DNA from 4 places in the Streptomyces sp. NPDC058773 genome. Region 4 is predicted to be linked to each of the others. Evidence: riboswitches for the same ligand, from Rfam matches in the RefSeq annotation. Region 4 holds a riboswitch; each other region holds the start of a gene.

Region 1 (5,112 bases), on a different contig from region 4:
GATGACATCCGCGTCCAGGTCGTCGATGGCCTGCACGATGTCACCGAACTCGGCGTAGCACATATGCGTATGGATCTGGGTACGGTCCCGCACCCCGCTGGTGGTCAGCCGGAACGCCTCGGTGGCCCAGGCCAGATACGCGCCATGGTCGGCCGCCCGCAGCGGCAGCGTCTCACGCAGCGCGGGCTCATCGACCTGGATGACCGAAGTCCCCGCCGCCTCCAGGTCGTTGACCTCCTCGCGCAGTGCCAGCGCCACCTGGCGGGCGGTGTCCCCGAGCGGCTGGTCGTCGCGCACGAACGACCAGGCGAGCATGGTGACCGGTCCGGTGAGCATGCCCTTGACGGGGCGGGTGGTCCGCGCCTGGGCGTAGGAGGTCCAGCGGACCGTCATCGGCTCGGGCCGGGAGATGTCACCGGCCAGGACCGGCGGGCGGACATAACGGGTGCCGTAGGACTGCACCCAGCCGTGCCGGGTGGCGAGGTAGCCGGTGAGCTGCTCGGCGAAGTACTGCACCATGTCGTTGCGCTCGGGCTCGCCGTGCACCAAAACATCCAGACCGGCCTTCTCCTGGAAGGCGAGCACCTCACGGATCTCGGCCTCGATGCGTTCCTCGTACCCGGCCGTGTCGGTCCGCCCGGCCCGCAGATCGGCGCGCGCGGACCGCAGTTCGCCGGTCTGCGGAAAGGAACCGATGGTCGTCGTCGGCAGCAGCGGCAGCCCGAGGTGGGCCCGCTGGGCGGCCGCGCGGTCGGCGTACGGCTGGGCGCGGCGGCCGTCGGCGTCGGTGACGGCGGCGGCCCGTGCGCGTACGGCCGGGTCGTGGGTGAGCCCGGAGTTCGCCCGGGAGGCCAGATCGGCGCGGTTCGCGGCGAGTTCGGCGGCGATGGTGTCGGTGCCCTGAGCCAGGCCCCGTGCCAGCGTCACCAGCTCGGTGGTCTTCTGCTTGGCGAAGGCCAGCCAGCGGAGGATCTGCGGATCGATGTCACGCTCGACGGCGGCGTCCAGCGGTACGTGCAGCAGCGAGCAGGACGCGGCCACATCGACCCGGCCGGCGAGACCGAGCAGGGTGCCGAGGGTGGCCAGCGACTTCTCCAGATCGTTGATCCAGATGTTGCGGCCGTCGACCACACCCGCCACCAGGCGCTTCCCCGGCAGTCCGCCGACGGCCGCCAGCGCGTCGAGGTTGGCCGCGGCGGCATCGGTGAAGTCCAGCGCCAGCCCGTCCACCGGAGCCTTGGCCAGAACGGGCAGGGCCTCGCCGAGCCGGTCGAAGTACGAGGCGACCAGGAGCTTCGGGCGGTCGGTGAGAGCGGCCAGGTCGCGATAGGCCCGCCCGGCGGCGTTCAGCTCGGCCGGACTGCGGTCCTGGACGAGAGCGGGCTCATCGAGCTGCACCCACTCGGCGCCGGCGGCCCGCAGATCCGCGAGGACCTCGGCGTAGACCGGCAGCAACCGGTCGAGCAGCGTCAGCGGCTCGAAGTCCGCGGCCACGCCCGGAGCGGGCTTCGCCAGCAGCAGATAGGTGACCGGCCCGACCAGAACCGGCCGCGCGTCGAGACCGAGCGCCAGCGCTTCCCTGAGCTCCGCCACCTGCTTCCCGGAATGCGCACCGAAGACGACATCGGGACCCAACTCCGGTACCAAGTAGTGGTAGTTGGTGTTGAACCACTTGGTCATCTCCAGCGGCGCCAGGTCCTGCGTCCCCCGCGCCATCGCGAAATAGCCGTCCAGGGCGTCGGCCGCGACCGCATCCCGGTGCCGGTGCGGCACGGCCCCGACCATGACACTGGTGTCCAGCACATGGTCGTAGTACGAGAAGTCCCCGGTGGGTACCTCCTGGATACCGGCGCCGGCCAACTGCCGCCAGTGCGACCGACGGAGCGCGCGGGCGGTCCCCTCAAGGACATCGGCACTGACCGTGCCCTTCCAGTACCCCTCCACGGCCTTCTTCAGTTCCCGGTTCTGCCCCTGGCGGGGATAGCCGTACACGGTGGCCAGGGCTGCCGCGGCTGCGGGCTTTGCTGTCACGGAACTCTCCTTCGCGAAGTGTTTCCTGCAGGTCCCGGGAACGGAACGAGAAGCGCGAAGGGATGACGACCGGGCGGAACCACGGCGCGCTCACGACGCACGTGTCCACCTGATATGTACGCCGACCCGCCCTCGAGGTCACCGGGATCTCCGTCCACGCATGGGCGCGCACGGGCAACGGGCAGGTCTTCGGACTCGTGAGCACGCCTGCCGGTCTCTTCCGGCGGACACCTACTGACCGTCGCTTCCCAGATCCGCGACCCGGATCCAGTGCGTATGACGGCGGTCGTTCCCACTCACCGCTGCGGGGCAGTCCCGGATTCCCACCGGGTTCCCTCTTACGACGCAACCCGCCTGGCAGACGGGGCGAACCAGTTACCCGGCCAGCGTAGAACGCGACGTGGGTGTCGGGCGGCTTCGGGGGCGTGACGGGGTGTGAGATGGGACACGGGCTTCCGGTCGAGAGCGACGCCCGCAGGTGTCCGGAGAGTAGGACAGGCTCCGGCCCCTTTGGTTCCTAACCTGCAGTCGTGTCACCGACGAGAGGAAGAAGGCCGTGCAGACCGCTGTCACCACCCCCACGGGAAACGTCGGCCGCCATGTTGTCGCCACTCTGCTCCGCGCCGGGGTCCGGCCGCGTGTCCTGCTGCGCGATCCCCCCGTCTGCTGTCGCCCACCTGGTCCGGACGCTGTGTGCAAGCGGTTCATGGGCCGGCCGACCTGACCTGGCGCCAGGTCGGCGCCATCCTGACCGCTGCCACCGGTCGACAGATCACCGTCGAGTAGATCAGCGACGACGCGATGCACACCCAGCTCCAGCAGGCGGGGATGCCCGACAGCCTGGTCGAGGCCGTAGCGGTCGAGGGCCAACGGCACCACCCGTTGCATGAGTTGCAGGAATCGGGGCTCCACCAGGCGCAGCAGAAGGGGAAGGCAGTGGCTGTGTTCCTCGGCCAGGTGGGCGTGGCCGGCGACCGGGGTTCGGCTGGCCCCCCTCACCGAGTTCCGCGGTGAAGGCTGCCGCCTCCTGCGGAGTGCGTCCGGGCGCGTGAGGTTGAGCGCGCAGCCCGCAGAAGGCGTGAAGTTTGGTGGACTGGGCGCATGACGCCCTTACCGCAGCGAGTCATCCGCGCGCTCGACCGGTTCAATGCCGCCCACCCCTGGGACCACAACGCTCACTACCACCGGTGGATCCTGCGGCAACTCCCCAAGCGCTACGACTGCGCCCTGGATGTCGGCTGCGGCAGCGGCGATCTGGCCCGGCGCCTGGCCGTCCGCGCCCATGAGGTCCAGGCGATCGACTCCGACCCGGTGATCGTCTCCCGCGCGCAGCAGCTGACCCCGCCGGTGACCCCGGTGACGTTCACGGTCGCGGACGCCCTGACCGGCATCCCCGCACGCTCCTACGACGTCATCACCTGCGTCGCCACCCTCCATCATCTGCCCTTCACCGAGGCGCTCGGCGTCTTCGGCCGGCACCTGGCGCCTGGGGGAACTCTGGTTGTCCTGGGTCTCTGCCGAGCGCAAACCGCCGCCGACTATCTGCTCGGCGGCGTCGCCGCCCCGCTGAACGCCGTCACGGGCCTGCTCAAGAACAGGGGTCGCCGGGAGCCCTGCCGCCCGGTCTCGATGACGGCCCTGACCCGCCCGGCGGATATGACCTTCGCCGAGATCGCCGATGGGGCCCGAGAAGCCCTGCCCGGTGTGCGGCTGCGCCGTCGGCTGTTCTGGCGGTACACGCTCGTGTGGCGGCGCCCTTTTGCGTCGGGGGCTTGAGGAGCGTGCGTTCCTCGCCCGGGGCCTGAGGAGCGTACGTTCCTCATCTCGGCCGAGGGGGTCAGGAGGTGAGTCTGGCCCTGGTGTCCACCAGTCGCGGTTCGCGGTCCTCAGCCACACAGCTCAAGGCTTCCCGGACCGCGAGGGCGCCGAGGCGTGTGAAGGTCGTCTCGCAGCTGTCGACCCAGTGCCAGGACATGGCGCGCACGAGGACCCGGGCGCGCACCGGAGCACCCGGGTGGGGGTCGGGCGCGCCGGAGCCCGCGGCGGCCAGCTCGCGCAACACGCCCTGGATGAGGGCCCGTTCGTACTCCGGTGACGGTTCGGGCTCAGCGGTGCACGTGAACTCGACGGACGAGGAGACGCCCGCCGGTACCGGCTCGAAGTCCAGCTCCACGCGTCCGTAGGTGGGTGCGCACGCCCCGATCGTCTGCCGGGAGTGCACCCTCACTCCCCGTACGGCGCGCGGGAGTGCAGCGGTCGGTGTGTCGGTCATCGCCGGTACCGTACGTGCCGCGGCGGGCGAGGGTATTGAAAGGCGCCGCTCAACTTCGGCGCGGCCGAGATCCGGAGGGGCGTGGTGCATCCTTCGCCCCGTGCCAGGTCAGGACCGACTCGACGAAGGTGGTGAGCCGTTCGCCGATGTGGGCCACGCTGCCGTTCTGCGCGCTGACCTGGGCTCCCTCCAGGGCGAAGGTGAGTTCCGCCGCGGCCCCTTCGGGGTCGGTGAGGCCGGCGGCGGCGCACATGGCGGTGAGGCGGCGGAGTTGCCGCGCCTTGTGTGCCTCGATCACCTGACGCGCGGGGTGGGAGCGATCGGGCAGTTCGGCAATGGAGTTGACGAAGGGGCAGCCGCGGTGCGAGAGCGCCGACAGGGTGTCGGCGACGAATGCGGCCACGCCCTTGATCTGCGCCCGGGGATCGTCCGGCCACCGTTCCTCGATCGTGTCGAACGCCGAGCTGTAGTCGGCCGCGACGATGCGCAGCCACTGCGCCACCAGTTCGTCCTTGGTGCCGAAGTGCCGGTACAGCGCGGCTTTGGTGGTCCCCGCCTTCTCCGCGACGGCCTGGACGCCGACGCCCCTGATCCCCTCGGAGTGGAACAACTCCTCGGCCGCATCGAGGATGCGCTCGCGGGGCGGCAGTTTGGCCACCCGCTCCGCGCGGCCCGGCCGCACCGTGTCCGCCATGCCCGACCCTCCCGCCTGGCTCCCCGTCTTTCGGCTGCGCCGCTCTCACGCTACGGTACCGGACAGTCCTGTGCGATACCGATCGGTATCGCATGAGACCGTCCGGTACCGCATG
Region 2 (5,112 bases), on a different contig from region 4:
CGCCCTCGCCGTCGAGGGGGCGGGTGTTGGCGTCGGACATCTCGTAGTCGAAGGCCGCCCGGCGCAGCGCGGGTTCGGCCTCGGGGGCGGTGAGCAGCCGCAGTTCGAGGGCGGGCGGGCAGGCCTCGGTGCCGTGCGGGAGGCAGAGCAGGGCGACACCCGCGCCGGCCGGGACGAGAACGGTCGCCAGCACCATCAGGATGCGGAACCAGTGCCGCACCGAGGCGTTGAGCCGGCGGCGCAGGCGGATCCGCAGCGGGGTGGGCGGCCGGACCCCGGGGGTGGCGAAGGACAGGATGACGTCGTCGACGGTGTTCTGCTTGGCCGAGCGGGGCTCCCAGACGTCGCCCATCGGGGTGCGCTCACCGGCCAGTTGCCCCCGCAGCTCCCGGACGAGGTCCTCGAAGGTGACGAACGGCTTGCCGGGGACGCCCTGTTCCAGGGTCTGCCGCAGGGCGCGGGTGAAGAGGGTGCCGCCGGTGGGCTCCTCGCCGCTGAAGATACGGCGGTTGGGCTGCGCGGCCATCAGCAGCGACATCGGGGTGCGGCAGAGGTGGAAGGCCTCCCCGGCGTTGCCGGCGTAACAGCACTCCAGGACGATCACGATCCGGTCGGCCCGTGCGTTGTCCAAGTAGGGCAGCACCATGTCCTGCCAGGAGACGGTCTTGTGGCGCCGTTCCGACGCGCCGACCATGAGCTGGAGGTTGCCGCCGTCCCGGCCCACCCGGCCGTGGCCGCTGAAGTACACCAGCAGCAGTCCGCGGGCCTCCTGGGTGACGGCGTCCAGGGCCTGTTCGACCTCCCACGGCTCCTGGGGGCGGCAGATGACGACCTCGCCCTTGGTGAACAGGTCGGTGCCGGGGGCGAGCAGGACGCGTTCCAGCTCCTGGGGGTTGTCCCGTACGGCGGGCAGCGGCCGCAGGTGCCGGTAGTCGTCGACGCAGATCAGCAGCGCCCGGTTGACCTTGCCCCGTGCGTCGTATTCGGACATCCGGCTCAGTCCCCGGCGGTGCTGCCGCTCCCGTTCGCCGGGCTGCCGGGATCGGGGTGTCCGGGGGCCGGGGCGTCCGGCCCCTGGTCGCCGAGTGCGCGCAGGGCGCCGTCCCCGTCGGCGACCGCCACCGCGGGCCGTTCGCCGGTGTCGCGTTCCTCCTTGCGGCGGCGCAGCCACTCGCGCAGCGCGATTCCCATGCTCTTGGAGATCTCGGCGGCGACCGCGCCGACCACGACCAGGATCAGGTCGTCGACGCCGATGGCCATGTCGCCGGGGCCCTCGTCGCGCTCCACCGCCGGCCGGAGTTCCCAGTCGTGCGGCCGGCCGTTCAGCCAGGGCTCGCGCTCCAGCCACGCCTTGAGGTCCTCGGCGTCCTGGTCAGGATTGTTGGTGCCCGAGATCCTGATACGGATCTCATGACGGTCAGCGCGCTGCGGCATCCCCCGGCCCCCTTCCGGCGGCCCCGTCGCCGCCGTGCACCAGATAGTGACGCGGGATCAGGTCCGCGGGCAACCGTCCGTGACCTCTCTGCCACGCTGTGGCGTGCACCACAGCGCCTGCAGCGGGGCTGCGCTGCAGGTCAAGGGTGAGTTGACGGGCGTTCGCGGGCCGTGGTGGACTGCCGGGGCCATTCGGCGACAGCTGAGGAAGTCCGGTGCGAATCCGGCGCGGTCCCGCCACTGTCACCGGGGAGCGTTCCTCCAGCGGAGGCCACGGTCCAGTACGCGCACGTCATCACGGCGTACGCGGGACGGGAAGGCCGGAGGACACGCCGATCCGGGAGCCAGGAGACTCGTGTCGCCGTCACGTCGAGCCAGGGCGCGGACCCTGAGTGAGGACATACCGTCATGCCCGGCTGCCCGTCGAGATCCCCTCTGCCCGCTGTCGCAGGTCTCCTCCGAGGCCGGGCGGCACGTCACGAACTCGCCCTGGCTGCGGTCTGATCCGGTGCGCGGCGAACACGCGGGATATGCGTGCGGCGCGGCCCTCGGCTTTCTCGGTGACCTGATCGCGGCAGACCCCCGGCGCGGCCATCCGGTGGCCGCGTTCGGCCGGGCCGCGGGCGCCGTCGAACGCCGGCTGTGGCGCGACCACCGTGCCTTCGGGGCGGCGCACACCGTGCTGTGCGCGGGCGGTGCCGCGGCCGGCGCCGCGCTGCTGCGGCGTGCCGTGCGGGGTTCGGCTTCCGCTTCTCCGCTGTCGCTCCGTGGTGGTGCGGGGGTCGCGCTGACCGCGGCGACGGTCTGGGCCGTGCTGGGCGGCACCTCGCTCGGCCGGGAGGCGCGGGCCGTCGGCGGGGCGCTGACGGCGGGTGACCTGGACGTGGCTCGGGAGCGGCTGCCGCATCTGTGCGGGCGCGATCCGCAGGCGCTGGACGGGCCGCAGATGGCCCGTGCGGTGGTGGAGTCGGTCGCCGAGAACACCTCCGACGCGGTGGTCGGCGCCCTGGTATGGGGCGCGTTGGGCGGAGTGCCCGGCTTGGTGGCGTTCCGCGCGGTGAACACCCTGGACGCGATGGTGGGGCACAAGTCGCCGCGCTACCGCCGCTTCGGCTGGGCCGCGGCCCGGCTCGACGACCTCGCCGGCTGGCCCGGCTCCCGGCTGACCGCCGCGCTGACCGTGCTCGCGGGCCCCGACCGGCGCGGTGCGCTGCGGGCCTGGCGGGCGGACGGAGCTGCCCATCCGAGCCCCAACGCGGGCCCGGTGGAGGCGTCGTTCGCGGGTGCGCTGGGCGTACGGCTGGGCGGCACACTGGCGTACGGCGGGCGGGTGGAGCACCGTCCGGTGCTGAACGGCGCGGCACCGCCGGTGGCGGTGGACGACATCGAGCGCGCGGTGCGGCTCTCCCGCCGGGTGAGTGTGCTGGCGCTGGCGACGACGGTGGCGGCGCGACTGGTGGCCGGTGCGGCCACACGGGCACGGGTGCCGGGGTCCCGGCGCGGGAGGAGGAACCGGTGAACGGGCGGGGCAAGGCATCCGGCGGGGCCGTCGGCGGCGGGCTGCTGGTGGCCGGGACGACGTCGGACGCCGGCAAGAGCGTGGTGACGGCGGGCATCTGCCGCTGGCTGGTCCGGCAGGGCGTCCGGGTGGCGCCCTTCAAGGCACAGAACATGTCGCTGAATTCGTTCGTCACCCGTGAGGGCGCGGAGATCGGACGGGCCCAGGCGATGCAGGCGGCCGCGGCGCGGGTGGAGCCGACCGCGCTGATGAACCCCGTGCTGCTCAAGCCGGGCGGCGACCGCAGCAGCCAGGTGGTGCTGCTGGGGAAGCCGGTGGGGGAGCTGAGTGCCCGGGGGTACTTCGGGGAGTCCGGGGGGTCGTCCCCCGGGGAGACGCCGTACGCGGGCGGGCGGGAGCAGTTGCTCGGCACGGTGACCGACTGCCTGGCCGAGCTGCGGCGTACCCATGACGCGGTGATCTGCGAGGGCGCCGGCAGTCCCGCCGAGATCAATCTGCGGCGTACCGACATCGTGAACATGGGCCTCGCACGGGCCGCCCGTATCCCGGCGGTCGTGGTCGGTGACATCGACCGCGGCGGGGTGTTCGCCTCGTTCTTCGGCACCACCGCACTGCTGTCCAAAGAGGACCAGGCCCTGGTCGCCGGGTATCTGGTCAACAAGTTCCGCGGCGATGTGACGCTGCTGGAGCCGGGCCTGGAGATGCTGCGCGGCCTCACGGGGCGGCAGACGCTGGGCGTGCTGCCCTTCGCGCACGGGCTCGGCATCGACGAGGAGGACGGGATGGGGGTCCCCCCTGCTCGAACGAAGTCGAGAGCTTGGGGGAGGGTGTCGCTGCGCGGCGCGGTGCGCGAGAGCGTGGTCGCGCCGCCGCACGGCGCGGATGTACTGCGGGTCGCGGTCTGTGCCGTACCGCTGATGTCGAACTTCACGGACGTGGACGCGCTGGCCGCCGAACCGGGCGTGGTGGTGCGGTTCGTGGACCGCGCCGAGGAGCTGGCCGACGCCGATCTGGTGGTGCTGCCGGGGACCCGGGGCACGGTCCGGGCGCTGGCGTGGCTGCGGGAGCGCGGTCTGGCGGACGCGATCGCCCGGCGGGCCGCCGAGGGGCGCCCGGTGCTGGGCATCTGCGGCGGCTTCCAGATGCTGGGCGAGCGCATCGAGGACGAGGTCGAGTCGAAGGCGGGCGTGGTCGACGGGCTGGGGCTGCTGCCCGTACGGGTGCGGTTCGCGGCGGAGAAGACGCTCGCGCGGCCGGCCGGCGAGGCGCTGGGCGAGCCGGTGGAGGGCTACGAGATCCACCACGGTGTCGCCGAAGTGACCGGCGGGGAGGAAGAGTTCCTGGACGGCTGCCGGGCCGGCTCCGTATGGGGCACGCACTGGCACGGGTCCCTGGAGAGCGACGGCTTCCGCCGGGCCTTCCTGCGGCGGGTCGCGGCGGACGCGGGGCGGGCGTTCGTCCCGGCCCCCGACACCCGTTTCGGCGTGCTGCGCGAGGAACAGCTGGACCGGCTGGGCGATCTGATCGAGGAGCACGCGGATACCGGCGCGCTGCTGCGGCTGATCGAGGAAGGGGTGCCGGAGGGACTGCCGTTCGTGCCTCCGGGGGCGCCATGAGGGGTACGCACAGGACGAATACGGAGCTCGACGGCGACGTGGAGGACGACACAGCATGACGACCGCGCACAACACGACCCCGCAGTACCCCTTCACCGCGGTGGTCGGGATGGCTGATCTGCGGCTCGCGCTGCTGCTGAACGCGGTGAGCCCCGCGGTCGGCGGGGTGCTGGTCCGGGGCGAGAAGGGCACCGCCAAGAGCACCGCCGTCCGGGCGCTGTCGGCGCTGATGCCGGCCGTGGACGTGATCAGCGGCTGCCGCTTCGCCTGCGCCCCGGCCGCGCCGGACCCCGGCTGTCCCGACGGGCCGCACGGGACGGGCGGCGTCGAGGAGCGCCCGACGCGGATGGTCGAACTTCCCGTCGGCGCCTCGGAGGACCGGCTGGTCGGCGCGCTGGACATCGAGCGGGCGCTGTCGGAGGGCGTGAAGGCGTTCGAGCCGGGCCTGCTGGCGGACGCGCACCGCGGCATCCTGTACGTCGACGAGGTCAATCTGCTCCATGACCACCTCGTGGACCTGCTGCTGGACGCGGCCGCCATGGG
Region 3 (5,112 bases), on a different contig from region 4:
CAGCCGGTGCAGCGCCGGGTCAACCACGCCGCGGAACTGGGCCTGGTCGTCACGGCTCCCAACCCCGCCCACCGCCGCTCGTCCCTGATCCGGCTCACCGCCGAGGGCACGGCGGCGATACGCGGCATCCAGCAGTTCGAGGCGACGGAGCTGCGGCAACGACTGGCGGACCTGCCCGCCGACGACGTCCGCACCGCGCTGCACGTCCTCGACCGACTCGGCGAGGAATTCCGGCACCTGGCGAACGACTCGCGCGTTCCACGGGAGGAACCCGACAGTCAGGGCAGTCGCGACAGTCGGGATACTCGTAACGGTCGTCGCACTGAGGACAGCGACGGCACCAACGGCAACCGCAGTAATCGCAATAACGGCAACGGCAAACCTGACGGTCACGGCCGCAGACCCGCCTCGGCCCCTCTCACGCACAAAGGACGGTCAGGAGAATGACGCAGAGAATCACCGCCTGGTCCGAGATCGACAACGGCATCGTGCCGGTCGACGACGGCGAGCTGTTCTACGAGACGGCCGGCTCGGGCCCAGCGGTGGTGCTGCTGCACGGTGGCATGCTCGACCAGCACATGTGGGACGAGCAGTTCACCTGGCTGGTCAACTCCGGCCTGCGCGCGATCCGTTACGACTCCCGCGGCCACGGCCTCTCCTCCACCGTGACCGGGGACTACGCCAACCACGACGACCTGTGCGCCCTGCTGGACGCGCTTGAGGTCCCCGGCGCCGTCCTCGTCGGCCTCTCCCACGGCGCGCGGGTCGCGCTCGACACCGCCCTCGCCCACCCCGACCGGGTGACGGCCCTCGCGCTCGCCTCACCGGGGATCAGCGGCCGGGCCTTCACCGACCCCTTCGTGCTGGCGCACATCAAGGAGCAGGTGGCGGCGATCGGCGCACCGGACGGCGCGGAGCGGTATGTCGAGCACTTCCTGCGGATGTGGGTGGACGGGCCGCACCGGGAGCCGTCCGCCGTGCACCCGGGATTCCGTGAACGGATGCGCGCCTCGGCCGCGGCCAATGTGGAGGTCCATGCGGACGGCATGGGAGCCGGTATGCCCCTCGAAGTCGGCGCCGCCGACCGCCTCGGCGAGATCCGGGTGCCGACGGTGGTGCTCGACGGCGACCTCGACAGCGGAGACATCTCCGCCAACGCCCATGCGATAGCCCTGGCCGTCCCGGGCGCCCGAAGAGTCCGAATCCCGGGTGCGGCCCATATGGTCAACCTGGAGAACACCCCGCTCTTCGATCACGAACTGCACGCCTTCCTCTCATCCCTGGACTACTGACCCATAGCGCGGCGCTCCCCCTCCGGGGGCGAAAACCCCCAGACCGCCCGCGCCTCCGGAGCGGCGGTTAGAGTGGCCGGGCCGTGGTGCTCGGGAAGCCGGTGACGGACTTTGCGGTCCCAGCCCGGAGCGGCCCTCGCCACTGTGATCGGGGAGTTTCCACCCCTTCCGCAGACGCCTGACGCGTCTGCGGCGCCACTGACCGCAGCCCGCGGCCGGGAAGGCGGGGCGGACGCGGGCACCCGTAAGCCAGGAGACCGGCCACGGCATCTCACGAACTGATCCACGAGGTGCTGGAGCGTGACCGCCGGATGGCCCTGTCCACCGATACCCCGAACACCCCTGCCCCCGCCGCGTTCCGCTGGCGCCGGCAGGACACCGTCCGTACCGCGGGCCTGATGGCCGTCATAGCCGGGCTGCATGTCGTCGCCTTCGGCGTGCTCTTCCTGCTCGTGGTCCCGTACCACTACTCCGTCGGAAGCCAGGTCTTCGGCGTCGGCCTCGGCGTCACCGCGTACACCCTCGGTATGCGGCACGCCTTCGACGCCGACCACATCGCCGCGATCGACAACACCACCCGCAAGCTGATGGCCGACGGCAAGCGGCCGGTCTCGGTCGGCTTCTGGTTCGCCCTCGGGCACTCCAGCGTGGTCGTGGTGATGGCGGCCCTGGTGGCCGGCGGCGCCCAGCTCGCCGGCACGCTGCTGAACGACGAGTCCCGTACGCACCAGATCCTGGGCACCGTCGGCACCACCGTCTCCGGCACGTTCCTCTACCTCATCGCCGCCCTCAACCTCCTTGCGCTGGCCGGTATCTGGCGGGTCTTCCGCGGGATGCGCGACGGCCGGTACGACGAGGCCGAGCTGGAACAGCGCCTCGATTCGCGCGGCTTCATGAACCGCTTCCTGGGCCGGTTCACCCGCTCCATCTCCCGCCCCGGCCAGATGTTCCCGCTCGGCTTCCTCTTCGGGCTCGGCTTCGACACCGCGACGGAGGTGACGCTGATGGTGATGGCGGGCAGCGGCGCCGCGGCGGGCCTGCCCTGGTACGCGATCCTGTGCCTGCCGCTGCTGTTCGCCGCCGGAATGAGCCTGTTCGACACCCTCGACGGCACCTTCATGAACTTCGCCTACCAGTGGGCGTTCGCCAACCCGGTGCGCAAGGTCTACTACAACCTCACCATCACCGGCCTGTCGATCGCCGTCGCCTTCTTCATCGGCACGATCGAGCTGGTGACCGTGCTGCACGACAAGCTCGGCCTCAACGACGCGCTGACCGGCTGGATTTCGGGACTCGACCTCGACAACGTCGGCTTCATCATCGTCGGCCTGTTCGTGGTGGTGTGGGCCGCGGCGCTGGCTTACTGGCGACTGGCCGGCGTGGAGAAGCGCTGGGCGGAACGGGCCGACCGAGCGGAGCGGTCCGGGCGAACGGAGCCGGCGGAGCAGTCCGCGCCGGGTTCCTGAGGGGCCCTCCGGCCGGCCCGGCAGGTGGCCGAGCCGGCTCGCAGCCTCGGTGACCGACGGCGCGGCACCCTCACGTGGCCGAGCCGGCCGCCGCCCCCGTCTCCCGGTCCGGCCCCCAGCGCTCCAGCGCCGCCGCCAGATCGAGGGGCAGCAGCCGGTCCGGCAGGTCCGGGCCCGGCCAGTCCTCCCGCGGCACCCGCCACATCACCTCGAACTCGTTGCCGTCCGGGTCCTTGGCGTACAGCGACTTGGCCACGAGATGATCACTGGCCCCCACCAGGGCGCCCCGCTCGATCAGCCGGGTACGGGCCGCGACGAGTTCGCCGAGTGTGCCGACCTCCCAGGCCAGGTGGTACAGCCCGACCCGCCCGGCGCCCGGCCCCGGCGCGTCCGGCGCCACCGCGAACAGCCCCAGGTCATGATCGTTGAGCGAGCCGGGAGCACTGAGGAACGCGGCCCGTCCCGGAATCTCGACATCCACCGTCAGCCCGAGGGCCTCGGTGTAGAACGCCACCGACCGCGCCACATCGCGGACATTGAGCACCGCGTGGTTCAGACGTCGTACTGACATGGGACCTGCTCTCCGATCTCCCGGCCACGACACCGCCACGGCGCCGCCGCCTCCCCTTTATCTGCTGTATCCCGCACACCCCGCCCCCGCCCAGGGCCGGTCGGCCGGTATCCGGTCGGCGGAGGTCCCGTCCGTCGCACACATCCGGTACGCGCGGAGCGAGGCGGTCACCTCCGGGGGCTCGCCCCGGGGGTCACTTCCGTACCAGCAGCACCGCGCCGGCCAGCACCACACCCAGCAACAGCGCGACCACCCCACGGACCGCCCGGTGGCTGCGCAGACCGGGCAGCAGACGGTCGAGGGCGTAACGACCGGGCCCGGTCAGCGCCACGGCCGCCGCACCGACGGTCAGCAGCAGCTCGTACTCCACCCCCTTGGGCGCGAAGAAGCCTCCGCCCCACTTCACGGCGAGGGCATTGATCATCGTGCCGACGACCGCCGCACCGGCCAGCGGTGTGAGCAGCCCGACCGCCAGCCCGAGCCCGCCGAACAGCTCGCTCAGCCCGGCGACGACGGCCATCGTCCGGCCCGCCGGATAGCCGCTCATGGTGAAGAACTGCCCGGTCCCGTCCAGGCCCGGACCACCGAACCAGCCGAACAGCTTCTGGGCGCCGTGGGCCGCCATGGTCAGCCCGAGCACGAGGCGCAGCAGAAGGAGCCCGCTGTCGTAGCCGTGCTGGGAAGGAGTGTGGCGTGTGGGGATGTCGAGGCGGGAGGACGCGAGGGTGCCGAGGGGGGACGTCATCAGGAGCCGCTCTTTCGCAGGTCGGGTCTGGTGCGTGTCGAGTACCGGCCCCGCGAGGCCGAACATTTACTTGAAACTTCAAGACACTGCTTTCGACGATACACAGCACCCCGGCGAGGAACAACATCACGTACGGCGCGCCACCTCGCACCCACCGGACCGGGCCATGACAGGACCACCAACTCCCGTCGCCGCCATCCGAGTTCACCGCCCCCCTCATCCAGCAACCCGGCGAAACGCAGGCGCGGCGTCAACCACCCGCGGCCCGGGTCCCTCCTCAGGCCCCGGACCGGATACGCCAGAGCGGGGCCTCGTACTGCTCCGGACGGGTTCCGATCAGCAGCTCCCTGAGGTCCTGGCGTCGACTGCCGCCGAAACCGAAGGCTTCGGCGAGGCGTCGGAATGTCGTATGGGTGATGCCGCGGTTCCGGGCATCCGCCTCGAATGCGTCGAGCCGCGGAAGGACGAATTCCGCGGTGAGCTCCCGAACGGGCGGACGGCCGGACCGACTTCCCCTCTTCCGCTCGTCGTCGATTTCCGAGAAACCACAGATCTCCCGGCTGAACTGCTCGACCTGATGCAGGTTCTCGGTCGCGAGGACGGCACCGGCGAGCCGGTTGCAGTCGAGGGCCTCCTCCAGGTCCGCCTCGTACACGACGGGCCCCTCGTCGGTGAGCGGGACACGTATGCCGGCGTCTCCCGCTTCACACAGGCCGCGGGCGCCTCGCGCGGTGGCGGCGAGCATGGCCGTGGCCTCGGAGGGGTGCCATTCCAGTACCGGGCTGACGGGTGCGACATGCTCGGCCGTGAAGGTCAGGACACCCGGGCCCAGCCGTTCGTGCAGGGCATCGGCAGGCAGCTCGCCGTCCAGGCCGGGCCCGGCGATCAGGAGCCGTACGGGGAAGTTGAGTTCGCAGCACGCCGCAAGGGTGAGCGCGTCGGCGATCGGGCTACGGAGCGTGGGTTCGTCCCCGTGCGCCAGGATGTCGCCGCCCACGTCCAGGAGGTCGACGGACTCCGGCTCCACGAACCGGATGA
Region 4 (5,112 bases):
AGGACGGAAACGGCCGGCCAGAGAGGGAGGACGGGGGCGGTGAGCGGGACGGCGGGCGGATGCAGCGCGGCCGGCGCATAGTCGCTCGCCCAGACCATCAGGGCGGCGACGGCCATACCGGAGCCCGCGACCAGCCAGGCGCGAGCGCCCCACCGCTCGGGCCGGTAACGGCTGCGCACCGACCGGCGGCCACCGAGCCACAGCCCGGCGAGCGCCGCCGCCAGCCCGGCGACCAGCAGCGGCAGCCCGTAACCGCCGCCGGTGTCGCCCAACAGCCCATAGGTCCCGGCGCAGACGCCGAGCAGCCCGCCGAGGGTGAGCACGGACGTGGTGTGGCGGACGGAGGGCGGAACCTGGGCGCTGCGGCCGTAGCCCCGTGCGTCCATGGCGGCGGCCAGCGCCACCGACCGCTCCAACGCGCCCTCCAGCACGGGCAGTCCGACCTGGAGGAGCGCCTTGACCCCGCGGTCGGGACGCCCGCGCAGCCGGCGGGCGGCGCGCAGCCGCTGGACGTCGGCGACCAGATTCGGTGCGAAGGTCATCGCGACGACGACCGCGACGCCCGCTTCGTACAGCGCGCCGGGCAGGGACTTCAGCAGCCGGGCGGGATTGGCCAGCGCGTTGGCGGCGCCGACACAGATGAGGAGGGTGGCCAGTTTCAGCCCGTCGTACAGGGCGAAGACCATGCCCTCCGCGGTGACCCGGCCGCCGATCCGGACGCCCTTCGCCCAGTCCGGCAGCGGCACTTCGGGCAGGGTGACGAGGGTGTGCGTACCGGGGACCGGCGAGCCGAGGAAGAAGGCGAAGACCAGCCGGACGGCGATCACGACCAGCCCGAGCTTGACGAACGCGCCGTACGAGCGGGCCCACGGCGCATCCGTGCGACGGGCCGCGACCACATAACCGGCCACCCCCACCAGCAGCCCCAGCAACAGCGGGTCGGTGGTGCGGGAGGCCGCGGTGGCCAGGCCCAGCGCCCACACCCACCAGGCGCCGGCGTGCAGCGCGGTGGTACGGGTCGCCTGCGGGGCGCTCATCCGCGTCGGCGGCGTGCCTGCCACACCGCTGCCGCACCCAGCACGACGACGGCCGCGACCCCACCGAGCAGCCCGGCGGACGGCCCGCCGTCACCGCTCCCGCCGCCCCCGTCCTTCGCACCGTCACGGTCCCCCGCCGCCCCCGCGGAGGACGCAGCCGAAGTCCCGGACCTCTTCGCCCCGTCCCGCGATCCGCTCACGGCCTCCGCGCATCCCGCCTTCGGGTAGCCGGCGATGGCGCACAGCAGGGCGTTGGCGTCATAGCGCAGCCGCCGGGCGACCGCGGCCAGCGCCTCGCCCGCCGAGGCGTCCTCCGGCACCCGCGCACACTCCGTCCTGGCCTTCGGCGGCCGTTCGCCGCCGGGCGCGTCCGCCGTGGTGCCGAAGTCCAGGACGATGCCGATCCGCTTGCGGCCGTCCTCGGCCGGGGTGTTCCGGCAGATCGCGTCGAAGTCGGCGGCCGCGCGCGGCTTTCCGGCCGCGGCGGAGTCGGCGCCGACGGTGAAGCGGAAGCCCTGGACCGCTCCGTCGGCCGGCCGCAGCGTGGCCGGCCCTTCGGTGGCATACGTCCAGGAACTGCCCTTGCCGTCCCAGAACGACCAGTAGCGGTACTCCTGCGCCTGCGCGGGCCCGGCGGCCAGGCCGGTGACCGTACCGGCCAGCAGCACGGCCGCGGCGATCCTGGTGCGCCGCATCAGAGCCGGCTCTTCTTACGGCCGCTCAGCAGGAACCCGATGCCGGCGCCGAGGGCGAGACCGACACCGATGACCCACCACATGCCCATCCCGCCGCCGTCCGAAGCGTCGTCCCCGGAGTCCTTCGCGGGTGCGGCGCCCGGCTTGGGGCCGGTGGCGTTGAGCGCGGCCACCAGGTCGGTGCCGCCGAAGGAGCGCGGGTCGGTGCCGGTGGCGTGCGCGGCCAGCACCAGCTGCGCGTACGCGGCGGGGCCGCTCTGCTTCGCCCAGTCCGCCGCGTTCTTCTCCAGCCACTTCAGCGGCTTCGCGGCGGCGGCACCGTGCCCGCCGGCCGCCAGCGCCACCACGGCGTCGGCGGTGTTGCCGACATCGGGCTGCTTCTCGGCGCCCGGCATCGCGGACAGCAGATGCTGCCCATTCTTGTCGAGCTGCGCGACGAGGTAGGCGGCACCGCCCTCCGCGGCCTGCCCCGGATCGCCCTTGCCCGCCTCATCGACCTTCTCTGCCTGCTTGTCCCCGCCGTCCTTGCAGTTCAGCGCCTTGACCGGGGTGTTGGCCCGCGGGCCGGCGGGCGCGACGACAAAGCCCTTGCCGAGCGCTCCGGTGGCGGCGGCCGCGGTGGCGTCGGCGTTCGGGGCGGCGCCCTTGAGCTGGAAGGTGAACGCGCCGCGCTCGCCCTCCTTCTCGTCGCAGCCCAGCTGGAAGGTGAGCAGCCCGTCGTAGGGGGTCTTGCCGCCCTTCTTCGACGTCACCGACTGCGGCTTCTCACCCGCCGCCGCGAGCGCGCCGATGACCACGGACGTGGAGTTGGCGTCGCTCGCCGAACCGGGCATCGAGCTCCAGCCGCCGTCGTCGTTCTGCACCGACTTCAGCCAGTCCACGGCCTTCTTCACGGCCTCGCCGTGCCCGCCGAGCGCGGCCAGCGCCTGCACCGCGGCGGCCGTCTGATTGGTGTCCCGCATGGTCTTGGCGTCACAGGCCTTGCCGGGGTCGGCGCGGAAGGCGGTGAACGCGCCGTCGGCGCACTGCTGCCCGGCCAGCCAGCGCACGGCGGACGCCGCGGGCCGCAGCCCCACCGAGTCCTGCGCCAGCAGCGCGAGCGACTGCCGCCAGACCCCGTCGTACTTCGGGTCCGTGGTGCCGTAGAGGCCGTCCGGCAGCTTCTTCGCGGACGCGGACGGGGACTCGGCGGCGTACGCGGCGGGGGCAGCGGCCGCGCCCAGCACCACCGCGGCGGCCAGCGCCGTGGCGGCGCGGCGCGCCAGGAAGGCGACGGGGTGCGTCAGGGGGGCCTGGTGAGCCATGGAAGCCATGGGGGCCATCGGGTCGGTGCCTCTCGGGTCGGGTCGCGGCGATGTACGCAGCCGCGCTCGGCCGGCCACCCGCGCGCCGATCCCAGGGATCATGGACGCGGTGGCACCGGGCTCAGCTCCGTATACCTCGACGGTGCCGCGCACCGGCCGTCCCTGTGGCGGACGTTTCCGGTGGCGGGAGCCTTGGTTGTGCCCCTTCGGGTGCTCCGGCTCGTACGGCCGCCCCCGCCGGGCCGGCCGGCGCCTGCGGAGGGTCCGTTCTCACGGTTGCGGGTCAGCGCCGGATTTCCACCGGCTTTCCCCGATCGGGTACGGATGAAATTGTCCCGCACACCTTAACCGGCACCCGTAGGGCGCTCGCTCGCACGTACGAGCCGGCGGAATCAGCCGCGAGCCGGGCGGATACGAACCGGGCGTGCGAACCGCCCCTCCCACCGAACCGCCCCTCCCACCGAACCGCCCCTCCCACCGAACCGCCCCTCCCACCGAACCGCCCCTCCCACCGAACCGCCCCCGCCCGCCGCACCGGAACCGCCCACCACCGAACCGGCCCGCCCGCCGGATAGCCCCCGCCCTCACACCGCGCGATACCGCACCGGATCGGACCCCGGCACCCACTCCGCCCGCCCCAGCTTCACCAGCCGCCGCAGATGGGCCTCCGCCTCCGATACGGCGATGTTGCGGGAGCCGTAAGGAATCTGCTCCCAGGGCCGGTTCCACTCCATGGCCACGGCCAGCTCCCATACGGTCCGCGGTTCCCGGAGCAGGTCCCGCAGCCGGGCCAGCCGCTCCTCGTGGTGGGCGAGCAGCGCCCGCACCCGCCCGCCGGCGTCGGTGAAGGCGTGCTGGTGCGCGGGCAGCACCTCGGCGGGCGCGAGCCGGCCGACGCGTTCGAGGGAGTCGAGGTAGTCACCGAGCGGATCGGCGTCCTCGCCCGGGCTCCCCATGCCGTGCGGGCCGGGCGGCCCATCGTCACCGTCCGGAGCCTCGTACAGGCCGATGTGCGGGGTGATGCCGGGCAGCAGATGATCGCCGGAGAACAGCCGGCCGAAGCCGGGGGTGCGCGCCGAGGGATGCTCCTCCTCCAGGTGGAGGCACACATGCCCGGGGGTGTGGCCGGGCGTCCAGATGGCGCGCACCCGGCGCCCCGGCAGGCCGAGGAGTTCACCGGGGTCGATCCCGCGGTCCGGCAGCGCGGCCCGCCGGCCGGGCAGCTTCCGGCCGCCCCCGGTGGCGCGTGCGGTCCGCAGGGGTGCCAGATGCTCGTCCGGTGCGCCCGCCGCCGTGAGCTTGGCGAGCAGGTAGTCGAGCCACTGGCCCGGTTCGGCGGCGCGGGTGCGGCGGACCACCGCGGTGTCGGCGGCATGCATCGCGATCCAGGCGCCGGAGGCCTCCCGGACCTTGGCGGACAGGCCGTGGTGGTCCGGATGGTGGTGGGTGATCAGGACGCCGTGGAGGTCGGTGAGGGCGAATCCGCAGGCGGTGACGCCGGCGACGAGGGTGTCCCAGGAGTCCGGGTCGTCCCAGCCGGTGTCGATGAGCACCGGCCCCCGGTCGGTCTCCAGGAGGTGGACGAGGGTGTGACCGAGCGGGTTGTCCGGGATGGGGACGGCGATGCTCCACACCCCGCCCTTGTGGTCGGTCACCTGTGTGGTCATCCCGGTCCCCTTTCGGTGTGCCATACACCCGGTACCCGGCCTCACTATAACTAGAACTGGTTTCAAAGTGTCCTGAAGTGCCCTGCCCGCGCGGTGGAGTCGGGATTCGGTCGGCGCCGTGGACTCCTCCAACTAGAACTGGTATCAGTTCCTGATGCGGTGCGGGGGACCCACCCCGCCGCATCAGCACCCGATGGTCTGCCGGCACACGCGTCCCCCGTACGTCGGCAACGTCCCACGCACGTCAGCAACCACCGGAACCGGCAGGGATCGCCGGACAGGCGGCCAACCCGCAGGAGGCGGCAGCGATGAGCGACCTCGTCGAGCACGGAAAGCTCTACATAGGCGGTGAGTGGGCCGACCCGGCCGGCCGGGACACGATCGAGGTCGTCTCGCCGCACACCGAAGA

What was found. Region 4 has a riboswitch for cobalamin ahead of ACFW5B_RS29875 (prenyltransferase/squalene oxidase repeat-containing protein). Riboswitches for the same ligand answer to the same signal wherever they lie in the genome.
Region 1: linked by a shared signal. The riboswitch ahead of metE (5-methyltetrahydropteroyltriglutamate--homocysteine S-methyltransferase) and the one ahead of ACFW5B_RS29875 (prenyltransferase/squalene oxidase repeat-containing protein) in region 4 are both predicted to bind cobalamin.
Region 2: linked by a shared signal. The riboswitch ahead of ACFW5B_RS29435 (cobalamin biosynthesis protein) and the one ahead of ACFW5B_RS29875 (prenyltransferase/squalene oxidase repeat-containing protein) in region 4 are both predicted to bind cobalamin.
Region 3: linked by a shared signal. The riboswitch ahead of ACFW5B_RS28670 (HoxN/HupN/NixA family nickel/cobalt transporter) and the one ahead of ACFW5B_RS29875 (prenyltransferase/squalene oxidase repeat-containing protein) in region 4 are both predicted to bind cobalamin.

What each region holds. Positions count from the first base shown of each region.
Region 1 is NZ_JBHYPE010000011.1:99,307-104,418, forward strand. Features, by position in the region: gene metE (5-methyltetrahydropteroyltriglutamate--homocysteine S-methyltransferase) at 1-2,031, opposite strand, end outside; cobalamin riboswitch at 2,194-2,422, opposite strand; gene ACFW5B_RS12735 (class I SAM-dependent methyltransferase) at 3,133-3,807, shown strand; gene ACFW5B_RS12740 (hypothetical protein) at 3,869-4,303, opposite strand; gene ACFW5B_RS12745 (TetR/AcrR family transcriptional regulator) at 4,353-4,997, opposite strand.
Region 2 is NZ_JBHYPE010000047.1:34,107-39,218, forward strand. Features, by position in the region: gene ACFW5B_RS29425 (caspase family protein) at 1-991, opposite strand, end outside; gene ACFW5B_RS29430 (hypothetical protein) at 997-1,434, opposite strand; cobalamin riboswitch at 1,638-1,789, shown strand; gene ACFW5B_RS29435 (cobalamin biosynthesis protein) at 1,943-2,953, shown strand; gene ACFW5B_RS29440 (cobyric acid synthase) at 2,950-4,569, shown strand; gene ACFW5B_RS29445 (putative cobaltochelatase) at 4,625-5,112, shown strand, end outside.
Region 3 is NZ_JBHYPE010000044.1:22,959-28,070, forward strand. Features, by position in the region: gene ACFW5B_RS28660 (MarR family winged helix-turn-helix transcriptional regulator) at 1-447, shown strand, start outside; gene ACFW5B_RS28665 (alpha/beta fold hydrolase) at 444-1,292, shown strand; cobalamin riboswitch at 1,360-1,573, shown strand; gene ACFW5B_RS28670 (HoxN/HupN/NixA family nickel/cobalt transporter) at 1,604-2,758, shown strand; gene ACFW5B_RS28675 (VOC family protein) at 2,829-3,329, opposite strand; gene ACFW5B_RS28680 (DoxX family protein) at 3,523-4,074, opposite strand; gene ACFW5B_RS28685 (DUF1152 domain-containing protein) at 4,352-5,112, opposite strand, start outside.
Region 4 is NZ_JBHYPE010000049.1:35,780-40,891, reverse strand. Features, by position in the region: gene ACFW5B_RS29885 (CbiQ family ECF transporter T component) at 1-1,037, opposite strand, end outside; gene ACFW5B_RS29880 (SCO2322 family protein) at 1,034-1,732, opposite strand; gene ACFW5B_RS29875 (prenyltransferase/squalene oxidase repeat-containing protein) at 1,732-3,054, opposite strand; cobalamin riboswitch at 3,224-3,384, opposite strand; gene ACFW5B_RS29870 (MBL fold metallo-hydrolase) at 3,621-4,703, opposite strand; gene ACFW5B_RS29865 (aldehyde dehydrogenase) at 5,012-5,112, shown strand, end outside.